Regions from separate parts of the Streptomyces sp. NPDC002209 genome, predicted to be linked through region 3. Evidence: predicted binding sites of a transcription regulator. Region 3 holds the regulator's gene; each other region holds the start of a gene.
The links. The regulator HrcA, encoded in region 3, represses chaperone genes, less so after heat shock. The targets are predictions, from matches to a motif close to TTNGCACTCNGNNNNNCNGAGTGCNAA.

Region 1 (5,873 bases), on a different contig from region 3:
GACGCCCAGGAAGTTCCGCACCGTCTTGATCTGGGCCTTGCGCCCGGCCTCCCGCCCCTCGCGCTCCAGTCGGCGCCGGTCCGTGACCCCCTGGCCCGCAAGCCGCTCCTCCTCCTTCGCCTTCGCCAGCCCGTACGCCTTCTTGATCTTGTCCTTGCCCTGGCTCGGTATGTCGACGAAGTCGTCGCGCGGGACCGAGAAGGCCTTCGCCCGGCTGCCGTCGCCGGGCACGTGGAGCAGGATCAGGGTGTTCGCGTTGTAGCCGCCGATGTCGGAGCTGCCGGCGTGCAGCTTGTCGAGGACCTCCTCCGGCAGCTTCTCGCCGTTCCGGTCGCGGCGGCTGTCCAGGCCCATCAGCAGGATGTTGGTGTCCCCGTACCTCGACTTCTCGGCGCCCTCCAGCGCCTTGGAGCTGCCGATGCTGCCGGCGAGGTCCCGGTACGCGTACCAGGCGCCGGCGGCGGCCGTGACGGCCAGCGCGCAGGCGGTGGCGAGCAGGGTGCGGGCGATGCGGCGGGGGCGGCGTCGTGCGGGCCCGCGACGGGGCCGGCGGGCGGGATGGCTGGTCTTCCTCCGGTGCGCGCTCATGGCAGTCGATGGTGGAGGAGGGGTGCTGAAGGATTCCTGAGGGTCCTGAAGGGCGTTCAGGACTCTCGCGACCGGGACCGGGACGGCGTCGCCGATCCGGGCCCCCCGGCCGGCAGGCGCAGGACCAGGCGGATGCCGGGGCCGCCCGCGCGCGAGGGCAGGGCGCGCGCCTCGCCGCCGTGGGCGCGGGCGATCTCGCGGACGATCGACAGGCCGAGGCCCGTGCCTCCGCCGGCCCGGCCGCGGTCCGCGTCGAGGCGTACGAACCGCTCGAAGACCCGGTCCCGGTCCGCCTCCGGGATGCCCGCGCCGTCGTCCTCGACCTCCAGCACCGTCCAGCCGCCGCCGCCCGCGCACTGCGCGGACTCGGCGGCCGCCCGTACGACGACCTCCGTACGGGCATGCCGCAGCGCGTTGTCCACGAGGTTGGCCAGCGCCCGCTCGAGGCGCGCCGGGTCGCCGGCCGCCGGTACGGGCGCCGGCGCGTCCAGCCGGAGCGGAACCCGCGGGGACGGCCGCCGGGCCAGGTCCTCCGCGGCCAGCAGGGCCAGGTCCACGGGCTCGCTCCGCGGTGCCGGCACCGGGCTGCCGTCCAGGCGGGCCAGCAGCAACAGGTCCGCGGCGATGCGCTGGAGCCGCTCGGTGTCGGCCAGCGCGGCCGCGACCGACTCCCGGTCGGGGCGCTCCAGGGCCACCTCCAGCCGGGACCGGACCGCGGCCAGCGGATTGCGCAGCTCGTGCGAGGCGTCGGCGGTGAACTGCCGCTGCCGCGCGTCGGACCGCTCCAGCCGGTCGAGCGTGTCGTTGACGGTCCGGGCCAGCTCCGCGATCTCGTCCGCCCCGCCCGGATCCGGAACCCGCCGGTCCAGCTCGCTGGCCGTGACCGCCGCCAGCCCGGTCCGGATCGCGGCGACCGGCCGCAGCGCATGGCCCGTCACCCACCAGGCCAGGGCCGCCGCGAAGCCGATCAGCGGGGGCGCGCCGGCCAGCAGGCCGAGGGCGATGGCCCGGGTCGCGTCGTCCACGTCGCCGAGCACGGTGACGGCGTACACCTCGTGCCCGCCCGGCGCATCCACCACGACCACCGCGCGCCGTTCCGCGCCGGGGCGCGCGGGCGGGAGCACCGCCGACCGGGAGTCCTCACCGGATGCACCCGATGCCCCCGATGCCGGCGGGCGCAGGCCGCCGAGGTCGGGGGTGTCCCCGAGGTCCCCGGTGGAGGCGACGGTCCGCCCCTGCGCGTCCCGTACGAGGACCAGGTCCACCCCGCTCTCCGGCGCGGGCAGCCGGCCGCCGGGCGGCGGGGCGCGGCCGTCGAGCTGGGCGGCGGCCTTGCGGGCGGCCAGCTCGGTGCGGTTGGTGGTGTTGTCGAGGAGGTTGGTCCGCAGCAGGGTGTACAGCCACAGCCCGCCGACGGCCAGGACCGCGGCCATCGCGAGGGCGGCGGCCGCGGCGGCGCGGCGCCGGAGCGGCCCGGGACCGGTCCTCTTCGAAGGGCCGGTCCTAGCCACCGTCCGGTGCCATCCGGTAGCCGGTGCGGTGGACGGTGCGGATCGAGCGGCGGCCGAACGGGGCGTCGATCTTCTTGCGCAGCGAGGAGACGTACACCTCGACGATGTTCGGGTCGATGGCGTGCGGGGTGTCCCAGACCTGGTCCAGGATGTCCTGCTTGGCGACGGCCAGACCTGGCTGCTCCATCAGGCAGGCGAGCACGCCGATCTCGCGGGCGGTGAGCTCGATGTCCTGCGCACCGCGGCGGCAGCGGCGGCCGGCGGGGTCGAGGACGAGGTCGCCGGCCTGGAGCGTGCCGGCGCCCCCGGCGGAGGCCGTTGCCGTGGCCGCGCGTCGGGCGAGGGCGCGCAGGCGGGCGGCCAGGACCACGAACGAGAACGGCTTGGTGAGGTAGTCGTCGGCGCCGGAGTCGAGGCCTTCGGCCTCGTCGTACTCGCCGTCCTTGGCGGTCAGCATGAGGACGGGCGTGAGGTCGCCGTCGGCCCGTATGCGGGAGCAGATCTCGTAGCCGCTGAGGCCGGGCAGCATCAGGTCGAGCAGGACGGCGTCGTACGAGCGGGTGCGGGCGAGCTCCAGGCCGCGGTGGCCGTCGTGGGCGGTGTCGACCCAGTGGCCGTCGGCACACAGGCCGCGCCGCAGGGACTCGGCGAGGCCTTCTTCGTCTTCGACCACGAGGATGCGCACGCCCCAAGCGTCACATACCGGCCACGTCAACCGGCCGGGCACTCGTGGTTGTCGCCGCCGCTGAAGCACTGCCCGTACGTGCCGCTGTACGGGGACGAGGGCGCGGGCGGATCCGGCCGTAGCTCGGCGCGGCCCTGGTAGGCCAGGGCGGCGGCGCCCACGAGCACGGCCGCACACGCCAGTGCCTGGACGCATCCGGTGACGGGCGCGCTGCGGCGGAAGGCGCGGCCCGAGACGACCCCGATGGCCAAGGCGGCCAGGAGGAGTCCGCCCAGCAGCACGGTCAGGGCCGTATGGTCGCCGCCGCCGTTGCCCTCGGCGTCCCAGGCGGCCATCACCGCCACGTAGAGGCCGATGGCGAGGGCGAAGGCCTCCAGTACGGTCAGCAGCAGGGCCGTGGCGATGTCCGCGCCCCAGTCGGATCCGGTGCGCCTGTCGCGTGTGGGTGTCGTCATGGCCGCAGTGTCGCCCCGGGGGCACAGCCTGCACCTGAGTACGGGTACTCATGCCCGGGCCCCGCATCCCGCGATGCGGCCCGGCCGGACGGTGACGCCGCGCGGAGGCTGAATTGGCACTCCGCTTGACCGAGTGCTAATCGCCGGAATAGTCTCGCACCTGGCACTCGCCACCGGTGAGTGCCAACACAGCGACGGGCAGGTCCGGCACCCGCGACGACGGATCCACCTGGTCGCCACCTCAGACAGTTAGCCCCGTGAGATCTCCGAAGGGGGAGGTCGGATCGTGACGACCACCAGCTCCAAGGTTGCCATCAAGCCGCTCGAGGACCGCATCGTGGTCCAGCCGCTCGACGCCGAGCAGACCACGGCTTCCGGCCTGGTCATCCCGGACACCGCGAAGGAGAAGCCCCAGGAGGGCGTCGTCCTCGCCGTGGGCCCGGGTCGCTTCGAGGACGGCCAGCGTCTCCCGCTGGACGTCAGCGTCGGCGACATCGTGCTGTACAGCAAGTACGGCGGCACCGAAGTGAAGTACAGCGGCGAGGAGTACCTCGTCCTCTCGGCTCGCGACGTGCTCGCGATCATCGAGAAGTAATTCACCGAAGCATTGCTTTGAGCTGCGCCCCTGGTCACCCCGCTGATTGCCGGGCGGCAAGGGGCGTAGTTCGTTAAACCCGAGTTTTCGAGAGGGCTGAACCGCTCCCATGGCGAAGATCCTGAAGTTCGACGAGGACGCCCGTCGCGCCCTCGAGCGCGGCGTCAACAAGCTTGCCGACACGGTCAAGGTGACGATCGGCCCCAAGGGCCGCAACGTCGTCATCGACAAGAAGTTCGGCGCCCCCACCATCACCAACGACGGTGTCACCATCGCCCGCGAGGTCGAGCTGGACGACCCGTACGAGAACCTGGGCGCGCAGCTCGTGAAGGAGGTGGCGACCAAGACCAACGACATCGCGGGTGACGGCACCACCACCGCCACCGTGCTGGCCCAGGCGCTGGTCCGCGAGGGTCTGCGCAACGTCGCCGCGGGTGCCTCCCCGGCCGCCCTGAAGAAGGGCATCGACGCCGCGGTCAAGGCCGTGTCCGAGGAGCTCCTCGCGACCGCCCGCCCGATCGAGGACAAGTCCGACATCGCCGCCGTGGCCGCGCTCTCCGCGCAGGACCAGCAGGTCGGCGAGCTCATCGCCGAGGCGATGGACAAGGTCGGCAAGGACGGTGTCATCACCGTCGAGGAGTCCAACGCCTTCGGCCTGGAGCTGGAGTTCACCGAGGGCATGGCCTTCGACAAGGGCTACCTCTCGCCGTACATGGTCACCGACCAGGAGCGTATGGAGGCCGTCCTCGACGACCCGTACATCCTGATCAACCAGGGCAAGATCTCGTCCATCCAGGACCTCCTGCCCCTGCTCGAGAAGGTCATCCAGGCCGGCGGCTCCCGCCCGCTGCTGATCATCGCCGAGGACGTCGAGGGCGAGGCGCTCTCCACCCTCGTCGTCAACAAGATCCGCGGCACCTTCAACGCGGTCGCCGTCAAGGCCCCCGGCTTCGGTGACCGCCGCAAGGCGATGCTCCAGGACATGGCCACCCTCACCGGTGCCACCGTCATCGCCGAGGAGGTCGGCCTCAAGCTCGACCAGGCCGGTCTGGACGTCCTCGGTTCCGCGCGCCGCGTGACCATCTCCAAGGACGACACCACGATCGTCGACGGTGCCGGCAGCTCCGACGAGGTCCTCGGCCGCGTCAACCAGATCAAGGCCGAGATCGAGTCCACGGACTCGGACTGGGACCGCGAGAAGCTGCAGGAGCGCCTGGCGAAGCTCGCCGGCGGCGTCTGCGTCATCAAGGTCGGCGCCGCCACCGAGGTGGAGCTCAAGGAGAAGAAGCACCGTCTCGAGGACGCCATCTCGGCGACCCGCGCCGCGGTCGAGGAGGGCATCGTCTCCGGCGGTGGCTCCGCGCTCGTCCACGCCGTGAAGGTGCTCGAGGACAACCTGGGTCTGACCGGCGACGAGGGCACGGGTGTCGCGGTCGTCCGCCGCGCCGCCGTCGAGCCGCTGCGCTGGATCGCCGAGAACGCCGGCCTCGAGGGCTACGTCATCACCTCGAAGGTCGCCGAGCTCGACAAGGGCCAGGGCTTCAACGCCGCCACCGGCGAGTACGGCGACCTGGTCAAGGCCGGCGTCATCGACCCGGTCAAGGTCACGCGCTCCGCGCTGGAGAACGCCGCTTCCATCGCCTCCCTGCTGCTCACGACCGAGACCCTGGTCGTCGAGAAGCCGGCCGAGGACGAGGGCGACGCCGGTCACGGTCACGGTCACGGCCACAGCCACTGACGCGCTGAGTAGCCAGCGAAAAGGCCCCGGTCCCGCCGTCAACGCGGCGGTGACCGGGGCCTTTTCCGTGACCGGGGGCCACTACATCGCGCCGAGATCCTTCATCAGGCGCATGGCGTCGTAGTGCCACCAGCCTTCCTTGATCTTTCCGCCCTCGCAGCGGAAGACCGTCGTACCGGTCATCGTGCAGGTCTTGCCGGTCGGGGCGATCCCCATGAACTCGCCCTTGTGCGTACCGGTCCAGGTCCACAGGGTGGTGATGTAGTCGTCCTGCGCCATCTGGGCGTCCCGCGTGAAGGTG
Region 2 (5,873 bases), on a different contig from region 3:
CGCCTGTCCGTCCTGATGGCGGTGGAGCCGTACGCCGACGTCCACCTGGGCCAGCGCGTCCAGCCCGACGGTGTGCAGCGCGTCCACCAGCAGGCCCAGCTCGACGCCGTACCCGACGGGGAAGGGCAGACGTTCCAGCAGGGTGCGGCGCACGGCGTACTCCCCGCCCAGCGGCTGGACGAAGCCGGCCAGCCGCGGCCAGTGGAGATTGAGCAGCGGACGGGCGACCAGCTCGGTCACCCGGCCCCCCTGGCCGGGGGAGCCCCCGAGGGGGCGGTCGTACATCGCCTTGACGAACTGCACGTCCGGCTCGGTCAGCAGCGGGCCGACGATCCCGGACACGAAGACGGAGGAGAAGTCCCGCAGGTCGGCGTCCACGAAGCAGACGATGTCGCCGGTGGTCACCAGCAGCGAGCGCCACAGCACCTCGCCCTTGCCGTGCACGGCCGGGATCCGCGGCAGGATGTCGTCGCGGTGCACCACACGGGCGCCGGCCTTCGCGGCCACCTCTGCGGTCCGGTCGGTGGAACCGGAGTCGACCACGATCAGCTCGTCGACCAGCGGCACCGGCAGCCCGTCGATCAGATCCCGCCGGATCACCTCGACGATGGCGCCGACCGTCTCCTCCTCGTCGAGCGCGGGCAGGACGACGCTGACCGTGGTGCCTGCCGCCCGCTTGGCGCAGAGCAGCTGGTCGAGCGGTCGGTCGGCCGCGGACCAGGAGCGGTCCGCAAACCAGCGCTCCACCTCTTCCAGCACGTTCGGCACTCCCTGTTTCCTCGTTCGTCCTCGGCGGGTTTCAGCCGAAAAGTGATCCATCTCGCGGTTCGGACGGCTGTCTCAACCACCCGGACCTTCCGTTACAGTCTTGAACAACGCGAAGGACCACCGCATGCCGGGGGTCCCCGCGCACAAACGCCCGGACGCGCCATGGAGCGCGCGAACCGGTGCCATACCGCTCATCCAGAGGGGCAGAGGGACACGGCCCGTTGAAGCCCCGGCAACCCTCCAGTCGGTTCTCGCGCCTGCTTGCGGCAGCGAGGTCCCCGGCTAGGGAAGGTGCCAATTCCGTCTCATGGCGAAGTGCGCCATGGGGAAGATGAGGAGAAAGGGCCTCGCCATCATGGCTGCACAGACTGTTGCCACCTCTGTCGATCTCGGACCTGCCACCGGCCTCTCGTGTCGGGAGTGCGGTACCCGCTTCGAGCTCGGACCCATCTTCGCCTGCGTCGAGTGCTTCGGACCTCTGGAAGTCGCCTACGACCTTCCCACCGGGGACCCCGAAGCCCTGCGCGCCGCGATCGAGGCCGGCCCGAACAACATCTGGCGCTACGCCCCGCTGCTGCCCGTCCCCGCGGACGTGGCCTCCAAGCCGAGCCTGAACCCGGGCTTCACCAAGCTCGTGGACGCGGCCAACCTGGCCAAGGAGCTCGGCGTCACCGGCAAGCTGTACGTCAAGGACGACTCCGGCAACCCGACGCACTCCTTCAAGGACCGCGTCGTGGCCATCGCCGTCGAGGCCGCCCGCGCCTTCGGCTTCACCACCCTGTCCTGCTCCTCCACCGGCAACCTGGCCGGCGCCGTCGGCGCCGCGGCCGCCCGGGCCGGCTTCCGCTCCTGCGTGTTCATCCCGCACGACCTGGAGCAGGGCAAGGTCGTCATGGCCGGTGTGTACGGCGGCGACCTGGTCGGCATCGAGGGCAACTACGACGACGTCAACCGCTTCTGCTCCGAGCTCATCGGCGACCCGCTGGGCGAGGGCTGGGGCTTCGTCAACGTCAACCTGCGCCCCTACTACGGCGAGGGTTCCAAGACGCTCGCGTACGAGATCTGCGAGCAGCTCGGCTGGCAGCTGCCCGACCAGATCGTGATCCCGATCGCGTCGGGCTCGCAGCTGACGAAGATCGACAAGGGTCTGCAGGAGCTGATCAAGCTCGGCCTGGTCGAGGACAAGCCGTACAAGATCTTCGGTGCGCAGGCCGAGGGCTGCTCCCCCGTCTCCACGGCCTTCAAGGCCGGACACGACGTGGTCCGCCCGCAGAAGCCGAACACCATCGCCAAGTCGCTGGCCATCGGCAACCCGGCCGACGGCCCGTACGTCCTGGACATCGCGCGCCGCACCGGCGGCTACGTCGAGGACGTCACCGACGAGCAGGTCGTCGAGGCCATCAAGATCCTCGCGCAGACGGAGGGCATCTTCGCCGAGACCGCGGGCGGCGTGACCGTCGGCGTGACGAAGAAGCTCATCGAGAACGGGCAGCTCGACCCGGCGCTGACCACGGTGGTCCTGAACACCGGTGACGGCCTCAAGACCCTGGAGGCGGTGGCCGCGGACAGCGGGCAGACCGCCACCATCCGCCCCAGCCTGGACGCGTTCCGCGCCGCCGGCCTGGTCTGATCTCCCCCCCGACACCCGGAAAGGCAGTAGCGCCATGAGCGTCAACGTCCGCATCCCCACCATCCTGCGCACCTACACCGGCGGCCAGGCCGAGGTCACCGCCGAGGGCGCGAAGCTCTCCGAGGTCATCGCCTCCCTGGAGGAGAACCACCCGGGCATCGCCGCGCGCGTCCTGGACGACCAGGGCAAGCTGCGCCGCTTCGTGAACGTCTACGTCAACGACGACGACGTGCGCTTCGAGGGCGGCCTGGACGCCGTGACGCCGGACGGCGCGGGCGTCTCGATCATTCCCGCCGTCGCGGGCGGCTGCTGACGCAAGAACCCCTGAATTACCCCCTCCGGTAAAAGCGGAGGGGGTAATTCTGCTTGGTTGGGCGCGGTAGGGTTGGGGAAGTCCCCTCCGCTGGACTTGCCCGCCGCATATGAGCGGGTCGTGTGAGGGTTGACATTGAGTCAATATGCAAGCGCGGTATGGGGCTTTGGCGAGATATGCCGGGTCCGAGTTGCCCGCCAATATGCCAAATTTTCACTCTATTTCAATGTATCCCCGTGTCCAGATTTCTCGTCGGATTGACCTGTTGCAGACAGCAGCGGTGCAGATACATTCAGCCCCGGTCGAGGCGTTCCGGCGCAAGTTCTGACCCGGGACCGCGAAGTGCGGTCCTGCGCAAGGGCCAGTAATAGGGGAGTTAGGCATGGCTCAGGGCACCGTCAAGTGGTTCAACGCGGAGAAGGGCTACGGCTTCATCGCGGTCGACGGTGGTGCGGATGTGTTCGTCCACTACAGCGCCATCCAGATGGACGGGTACCGCACCCTTGAAGAGGGTCAGCGGGTCGAGTTCGAGATCTCGCAGGGCCAGAAGGGTCCGCAGGCGGACATGGTCAAGCTCGCCGTCTAGCCCCGGCGCGATCGACCACCGACGCATGACGCACGAGGGTCCACATCCTTGAGGAGGGATGTGGGCCCTCGACGCATGTCCGGGCGCCGGTGCGGGAGCCGGCCCGGCGTTCCCGAAGCCGCTTGCACTCTCGGGGGTCGAGTGCTAATCATTGGCGTTAGCACTCTCCTGCTGAGAGTGCTACTACACAGGACCGGGTCGGTGAGGCCCGCAGGGTCCGGCGGGAAGGAACCGCCGGGCACGCAGGCCGTCCGTCGCGGGCGCGGGCGCGGTCCGGAGCAATCCAACCCTCCCCTCGCGCCGGCGGCGCAGGGGGAACCCCAGTCCTGGAGGACCACTTCAGATGGCCAAGATCATTGCGTTCGACGAGGAGGCCCGGCGCGGTCTCGAGCGCGGGATGAACCAGCTCGCCGACGCCGTCAAGGTCACCCTTGGCCCCAAGGGTCGCAACGTCGTCCTTGAGAAGAAGTGGGGCGCCCCCACGATCACCAACGATGGTGTCTCCATCGCCAAGGAGATCGAGCTCGAGGACCCGTACGAGAAGATCGGCGCCGAGCTGGTCAAGGAAGTCGCCAAGAAGACGGACGACGTCGCCGGCGACGGTACGACCACCGCCACCGTTCTCGCCCAGGCGCTCGTCCGCGAGGGCCTGCGCAACGTGGCCGCCGGTGCCAACCCGATGGCCCTCAAGCGCGGCATCGAGAAGGCCGTCGAGGCCGTCTCCGGCGCCCTGCTCGAGCAGGCGAAGGATGTCGAGACCAAGGAGCAGATCGCTTCCACGGCCTCCATCTCCGCCGCCGACACCCAGATCGGCGAGCTCATCGCCGAGGCCATGGACAAGGTCGGCAAGGAAGGCGTCATCACCGTCGAGGAGTCCCAGACCTTCGGTCTGGAGCTCGAGCTCACCGAGGGCATGCGCTTCGACAAGGGCTACATCTCGGCGTACTTCGCCACCGACATGGAGCGTATGGAGGCGTCCCTGGACGACCCGTACATCCTCATCGTCAACTCCAAGATCGGCAACGTGAAGGACCTCCTTCCGCTGCTCGAGAAGGTCATGCAGTCCGGCAAGCCGCTGCTGATCATCGCCGAGGACGTCGAGGGCGAGGCCCTGTCGACCCTGGTCGTCAACAAGATCCGCGGCACCTTCAAGTCCGTCGCCGTCAAGGCCCCGGGCTTCGGCGACCGCCGCAAGGCCATGCTCGGCGACATCGCCATCCTCACGGGCGGCACGGTCATCTCCGAGGAGGTCGGCCTCAAGCTCGAGAACGCGGGCCTCGACCTGCTCGGCCGCGCCCGCAAGGTCGTCATCTCCAAGGACGAGACCACGATCGTCGACGGTGCCGGTGACAGCGACCAGGTCCAGGGTCGCGTCAACCAGATCCGTGCCGAGATCGAGAACTCCGACTCGGACTACGACCGCGAGAAGCTCCAGGAGCGCCTCGCGAAGCTGGCCGGCGGCGTGGCCGTCATCAAGGCCGGCGCCGCGACCGAGGTGGAGCTCAAGGAGCGCAAGCACCGCATCGAGGACGCCGTCCGCAACGCGAAGGCTGCCGTCGAGGAGGGCATCGTCGCCGGTGGTGGCGTGGCCCTGCTCCAGGCCTCCGCGGTCTTCGAGAAGCTCGACCTGTCGGGTGACGAGGCGACCGGCGCCAACGCCGTGAAGCTCGCCCTGGAGGCCCCGCTCAAGCAGATCGCCGTCAACGGTGGTCTCGAGGGTGGCGTCGTCGTGGAGAAGGTCCGCAACCTGACCGTCGGCTGGGGCCTGAACGCCGCGACCGGCGAGTACGTGGACATGATCGCCGAGGGCATCATCGACCCGGCGAAGGTCACGCGCTCTGCCCTGCAGAACGCCGCGTCCATCGCCGCGCTGTTCCTGACGACCGAGGCCGTCATCGCCGACAAGCCCGAGAAGGCCGGCGCCCCGGCCGGCGGCGGCATGCCGGGCGGTGACATGGACTTCTGATCGGCCCCTGGCTGATCGGCTGTTCTTCGACCGAGGGCGGCACTCCCCACACGGGGGGTGCCGCCCTCGGGCGTTTCAACGCGTCTTAGAAGCCCGAGCTGTCGACCTCGAAGCCGAAGGGGTCCGGGACGGGCAGGGGCGTACCGAAGGGCACCGTCTTGCGGAACTGGTACCCGTGTGGGGAGGGGTCCGAGAAACAGGTGATCTCGGACGCTTGCATGTCGACGACGAGGTAGACGGGGACGAGCTGTCCGTAGACGTCCAGCTTTTCGTGCCAGTCCACGTCTTTCGTGGACACCGAGGTGAACTCGGCCACCAGCGAGAGTTCCGATCCGTCCAGGTGTCTCCCCTCTCCCTTGAAGGCAGAGACGTCGACCACATAGAGATCGGGGCCGTAGGCGCGACCGGCTTCAGGGAACTGGAAGAGGAACGGCGCAATGTCCGCGACGTGACCGTCCGGGGCGTGGGCCTCGAGCTGCTCGCGCAGCGCCCGCATGGGGAGGTAGTAACGCCGCCTGGACCACGGTGACACGATGATCTTCCCCCGGATGAGCTCGGCTTTGAAGCCGTCTGGCGTGTCCATCTCCTCGACCGTGCGCAGGAGCGTCTC
Region 3 (5,873 bases):
CCGCGGTACGCCTCCACGGCGGCCGGGTCCACGTAGCCGGTCTGCGGCATGAAGAGGTTCACGCCGAACGGGCGCCGGGTGAGCGCGCGCAGCCGTTTGATCTCCTGGTACATGCCGTCGGCGGTCTTGTAGCCGCCGGCCAGGAAGCCCAGCCCGCCCGCCTCGCACACGGCGGCGGCGAGCGGCGGACAGGAGGCGCCGCCCGCCATGGGAGCCTGCACGATCGGGTAAGGGGAGAGACCGTTCGGTGCGGAGGACATGCACTGCATCGTGCCACGTCCCGACCACCGGGCCGAATCACCGCATTCGCCTGGCATAGTCCGCTCCGCCGGGCGCGTCCGGATCCATGCGCCGAGCCCGGTCCGGGGCGTCCCCGGACCGGGCTCGTGCGCGTGCTCGCGGGCCGGTCAGCGGCCGTTGAAGGCGTCCTTCAAGCGGCTGAACAGGCCCTGCTGACCCGGCGCGAACTGGCCCATGGGCCGCTCCTCGCCGCGCAGCTTGGCGAGCTGGCGCAGCAGCTCCTCCTGCTGGGCGTCCAGCTTGCCCGGGGTGGTGACCTCGACGTGGACGATCAGGTCGCCGCGGCCGCCGCCGCGCAGGTGCGTGACGCCGCGCCCGTGCAGCGGGATCGACTGGCCCGACCCGGTGCCGGGGCGGATGTCGATCTCCTCCATGCCGTCCAGCGTCTCCAGCGGGCACTTGGTGCCGAGGGCCGCGGCCGTCATGGGGATGGTCACCGTGCAGTGCAGGTCGTCCCCGCGCCGCTGGAAGGTCGGGTGCGACAGCTCGTGGATCTCCACGTACAGGTCGCCGGCGGGGCCGCCGCCGGGGCCGACCTCGCCCTCGCCCGCGAGCTGGATCCGGGTGCCGTTCTCGACACCCGCCGGGATCTTGACCGTGAGGCTGCGGCGGGAGCGGACCCGGCCGTCGCCCGCGCACTCGGGGCACGGGGTCGGGACCACGGTGCCGAAGCCCTGGCACTGGGGGCAGGGGCGCGAGGTCATGACCTGGCCCAGGAAGGACCGGGTGACCTGCGAGACCTCACCGCGGCCACGGCACATGTCACACGTCTGCGCCGAGGTGCCGGGGGCGGCACCCTCACCGGAGCAGGTGGTGCAGACGACGGCCGTGTCGACCTGGATGTCCTTGGTCGTGCCGAAGGCCGCCTCGTCCAGCTCCAGGTCGAGGCGGATCATGGCGTCCTGGCCGCGGCGGGTCCGCGAGCGCGGTCCGCGCTGCGAGGCCTGGCCGAAGAAGGCGTCCATGATGTCGGAGAAGTTGCCGAAGCCGCCCGCACCGAAGCCGCCCGCGCCTCCGCCGCCGCCCGAGGAGGACAGCGGGTCGCCGCCGAGGTCGTAGACCTGCTTCTTCTGCGGGTCCGAGAGCACCTCGTAGGCCGCGTTGATCTCCTTGAAGCGCTCCTGCGTCTTCGGGTCCGGATTCACGTCCGGGTGGAGTTCACGCGCGAGGCGGCGGAAGGCCTTCTTGATCTCGTCCTGCGATGCGTCGCGGCGCACGCCGAGAACGGCGTAGTAGTCCGTGGCCACTTACGACTCCGCCAGGATCTGTCCGACGTAACGTGCCACTGCGCGTACCGCTCCCATCGTTCCGGGGTAGTCCATGCGGGTCGGTCCGACCACGCCGAGTTTGGCGACAGTTTCGCCGCCCGAACCGTAGCCGACCGAGACGACGGACGTGGAGTTCAGTCCCTCGTAGGCATTCTCATGCCCGATCCTTACGGCCATTCCCGACTCGTTGGCCTCGCCGAGCAGCTTGAGGAGCACGACCTGCTCCTCCAGCGCCTCGAGCACCGGCCTGATCGTCAGGGGAAAATCGTGTCCGAAGCGCGTGAGATTGGCGGTCCCGCCGATCATCAGCCGCTCCTCGGCCTCCTCGACCAGCGTCTCCAGCAGGGTCGCGAGCACGGTCGACACCGTGCTGCGGTCATCCGGCTCGAACGACTCCGGCAGGTCCTGCACGAGCTGCGGCACGTCCGTGAACCGGCGGCCGACGACCCGGCTGTTGAGCCGTGCCCGCAGATCGGCGAGCGAGGTCTCGCCGAACGGAGTCTGGCAGTCCACGAGCCGCTGCTCGACCCGTCCTGTATCGGTGATCAGCACGAGCATGAGCCGGGCCGGAGCGAGCGACAGCAGCTCGACGTGGCGGACCGTCGACCGGGTCAGGCTCGGGTACTGGACGACGGCGACCTGACGGGTGAGCTGCGCGAGCAGCCGCACCGTGCGGCCGACCACGTCGTCGAGGTCGACGGCCCCGTCGAGGAAGTTCTGGATGGCCCGGCGCTCGGGCGTCGACAGCGGCTTGACCCCCGCCAGCCTGTCGACGAAGAGCCGGTAGCCCTTGTCCGTGGGAATCCGGCCGGCGCTGGTGTGGGGCTGCGCGATGTAGCCCTCCTCCTCCAGCACGGCCATGTCGTTGCGCACGGTGGCGGGCGAGACGCCGAGCCGGTGCCGCTCGGTGAGCGCCTTGGAGCCGACCGGCTCCTCCGTCCCGACGTAGTCCTGGACGATGGCGCGCAGCACTTCGAGTCTGCGTTCGCTGAGCATCGCGCGCACACCTCCAGCTCTGGTCCGTTGTCTTGGTCGTTGCCTGTCGACTGGCACTCTGATCGTTCGAGTGCCAGAGATCCCCCGCTCAGTGTACGGCCGGGTACTAAGACCCTGGCAAGGGAGGCCCGCCAGGGTAGCGTCGCGGCATGGACGTGCATTGGGAAGAGGCGGGCTGGGAGCGGCTGACCGGGCGGACCGGACGGCGACGGCTCCCGGTGTGGGACTGCACCGTGGGACTGGTGGTGGGGGACGAGTCGGTGCTCCTGATCGACCCGGGTTCGTGCGTACGCGAAGGCACACAGCTGCGGGCCGAGGTGGAGCGGCTGACCGGCCGGCGCGTGACGCATATCGCATTCACGCACGGTCATTTCGATCACGTACTGGGCGCCGCGGCGTTCGCCGGGGCCGAGGTGTACGGAGCGGTCGGGCTGGACGCGGAGCTGTCGACGGGCCGGGAGGAGCTTCGCGTCGGTGCGGTCCTGCAGGGGCTCGCGGAGGCCGAGGCCGCCGAGGCGGTGGACCTGCTGGTGGTGCCGAGGCATTCCGTGTCGGGCGAATGGACGCTGGAGCTGGGCGGGGTGCAGGTGCTGCTGGCCAACGTCGGGCCCGGGCACACCCCGCACGACCTGGCCGTCTTCGTCCCGGGCGAGCGCGAGACGGTGTTCTGCGGGGACCTCGTCGAGGAGTCGGGCGAGCCGCAGGCGGGCAGCGACGCGCTGCCGGCGCAGTGGCCGGCCGCGCTGGACCGGCTGTTGTCGCTGGGCGGGGAGGACGCACTGTACGTGCCGGGTCACGGAGCGGTGGTCGACGCGGGCTTCGTGCGTGCGCAACGCGCCACACTGGCCGCCCGTTTCGGCGTGTCGGAGGCGTGATCGGCGCGCCTCTCCTAGTGTCGGCCGGATGCGTGAGTACTCCCCCGACCTGACCCCGCAGTGGAAGCGCCCCAAGGCCGTACCGGAGGTGGCGGCCGAACCGGACCTGGTGGTCGAGGTGGCCGGTACGGACTTCTGCGGAGCGGTGGTGGCCTGCGAGGCGGGCACGGTGACCCTGGAGGACCGCTTCGGCAGGCGCCGGGTCTTCCCGCTGGAGCCGCGGGGGTTCCTGCTGGAGGGCGCCGTGGTGACCCTGACCCGCCCCTCACGGGCCCCTGCGGGCCCGTTGCGCACGGCCTCCGGCTCGATCGCCGTCCCGGGCGCCCGGGCCCGGGTGGCCCGGGCGGGCCGGATCTACGTGGAGGGCCGGCACGACGCCGAGCTGGTGGAGCGGGTCTGGGGCGACGACCTGCGGATCGAGGGCGTGGTGGTGGAGTACCTGGAGGGCATCGACGACCTCCCCGCCATCGTGGCGGACTTCGCCCCGGCCCCGGACGCCCGCCTGGGGATCCTGGTGGACCACCTGGTCCCGGGCTCGAAGGAGTCCCGTATCGCGGCGTCGGTGACGTCGTCGGACGTCCTGATCGTCGGCCACCCGTACGTGGACGTCTGGCAGGCGGTGAAGCCGTCCGCGCTGGGCATCGGGGCGTGGCCGGTGGTCCCGCGCGGCCAGGACTGGAAGACGGGCGTCTGCAGGGCGCTGGGCTGGCCGGAGAACACCGGGGCCGCCTGGCAGCACATCCTGTCCCGCGTGACGTCCTACAAGGACCTGGAGCCGGTCCTGCTGGGCCGCGTGGAGGAACTGATCGACTTCGTCACGGCCCCGTGACACGGGCTACGGCAACGTGCCGAACTCCGTGGTGTCGATCGTGACACCAAGGACGTCAAGCGGTAGCGGCTCACCGAACTTGCTGGTCCGCTCAGTCCTGTAGTCGGCCTCTTCTCCGGTACCGAAAGGTTCCGTGAGCACCACGCACTTGGCCTGGAAGGGGTCGATGATCAAATACGTAGGGATGGCGCCCGCCGCGTAAATGGATCGCTTCGTCACGTAGTCGCGCAGCTTGCTGGTCTTCGAGACGACCTCGACCACCATCGCCAGGGTTCGCGCGGGCAGCAGACGACCCGATTCCGGCGCCGCGTCGGCCGGCAGGACCACGAGGTCCGGCTGCGGCTCGGACGACTCCGCCGGAATGTCCACGTCCTGCGTCTGGAGCGGGTACCAGCGGTCCACGGGAATCTGGCGCTGCACGAACATGACGATCAGGTTGTGGACCACGTCCGGCCCCGCCATCATCACGATTTCCCCCCTGAGGAGCTCGACCTTGACCCCCTCAGGAGCCTCGAAGCTCTCGAAGTACTCGGTCATCCGGCGATCGTCCACAGCGGTCATCTCCGTGCCCTCCACTTCTGCCGCCGGGCTTGCGACAGAAGGCTACGAACAGGCTAGGCCGCACCTGCCCGTATCCGCATCGATTCACCCAGTCGAGGGATCAGTCCACCAGGTCCCGGACCACCGCGTCGGCCAGCAGCCGGCCGCGCAGGGTCAGGACGGCCCGCCCGGCCTCGTAGGGCGCGGCGTCCAGCAGCCCGTCCGCGAGGGCCTTGCGGGAGGCCGCGAGGCCGGCCGGGGCCAGCAGGGACAGCGGGACGCCGTCCACCAGGCGCAGCTCCAGCAGGATCCGCTCCACCCGGCGGTCCTCCTCGGAGAGGAGCTCGCGGCCCGCGCCCGGGGAGCGGCCCTCCGCGAGGGCGGCGGCGTAGGCGCCGGGGTGCTTCACGTTCCACCAGCGGACCCCGCCGACGTGGCTGTGCGCGCCGGGCCCGGCGCCCCACCAGTCGGCCCCGCGCCAGTACAGCTCGTTGTGCAGGCAGCGGCCGGCCTCCGAGGTGGCCCAGTTCGAGACCTCGTACCAGGAGTACCCGGCCTCGGCCATCACCGAGTCCGCGATCAGGTACCGGTCGGCGTGCACGTCGTCGTCGGTCATCGGGACCTCGCCCCGCCGGATCCGCCGCGCCAGCTGGGTGCCCTCCTCGACGATCAGCGCGTAGGCGCTGATGTGGTCCGGGCCTGCACCGAGGGCGGCGGCCAGGGAGGCGCGCCAGTCCTCGTCGGTCTCCCCCGGGGTGCCGTAGATCAGGTCGAGGTTCACGTGCTCGAAGCCCGCCGCCCGCGCCTCCGCGACGCACGCCTCCGGCCGGCCCGGTGTGTGCGTGCGGTCGAGCACCTTCAGGACGTGCTGCTTCGCGCTCTGCATGCCGAAGGAGACCCGGTTGAAGCCCCCGGCCCGCAGCTCGGCGAGGTACTCCGGGTTCACCGACTCGGGATTGGCCTCCGTGGTGATCTCGGCGTCCTCGGCCAGGCCGAATTCGTCCCGGATCGCCGCGAGCATCCGTACGAGGTCCGCGGCCGGCAGCAGCGTCGGCGTACCGCCGC

Region 1: the regulator HrcA is predicted to act here: its motif matches at 3,353-3,379, upstream of groES (co-chaperone GroES).
Region 2: the regulator HrcA is predicted to act here: its motif matches at 3,419-3,445, upstream of groL (chaperonin GroEL).

The regions. Positions count from the first base shown of each region.
Region 1 is NZ_JBIARX010000011.1:163,525-169,397, forward strand. Features, by position in the region: gene ACFYXK_RS22740 (LCP family protein) at 1-588, opposite strand, end outside; gene ACFYXK_RS22745 (sensor histidine kinase) at 645-2,099, opposite strand; gene ACFYXK_RS22750 (response regulator transcription factor) at 2,092-2,784, opposite strand; gene ACFYXK_RS22755 (DUF6234 family protein) at 2,811-3,239, opposite strand; gene groES (co-chaperone GroES) at 3,526-3,834, shown strand; gene groL (chaperonin GroEL) at 3,944-5,572, shown strand; gene ACFYXK_RS22770 (ester cyclase) at 5,654-5,873, opposite strand, start outside.
Region 2 is NZ_JBIARX010000013.1:42,912-48,784, forward strand. Features, by position in the region: gene ACFYXK_RS24255 (glucosyl-3-phosphoglycerate synthase) at 1-759, opposite strand, end outside; SAM riboswitch class I at 957-1,106, shown strand; gene thrC (threonine synthase) at 1,124-2,398, shown strand; gene ACFYXK_RS24265 (MoaD/ThiS family protein) at 2,433-2,711, shown strand; gene ACFYXK_RS24270 (cold-shock protein) at 3,094-3,297, shown strand; gene groL (chaperonin GroEL) at 3,641-5,263, shown strand; gene ACFYXK_RS24280 (Uma2 family endonuclease) at 5,349-5,873, opposite strand, start outside.
Region 3 is NZ_JBIARX010000001.1:750,484-756,356, forward strand. Features, by position in the region: gene ACFYXK_RS03520 (nitronate monooxygenase) at 1-260, opposite strand, end outside; gene dnaJ (molecular chaperone DnaJ) at 408-1,547, opposite strand; gene hrcA (heat-inducible transcriptional repressor HrcA) at 1,548-2,564, opposite strand; gene ACFYXK_RS03535 (MBL fold metallo-hydrolase) at 2,714-3,439, shown strand; gene ACFYXK_RS03540 (DUF3097 domain-containing protein) at 3,468-4,268, shown strand; gene ACFYXK_RS03545 (Uma2 family endonuclease) at 4,275-4,829, opposite strand; gene hemW (radical SAM family heme chaperone HemW) at 4,930-5,873, opposite strand, start outside.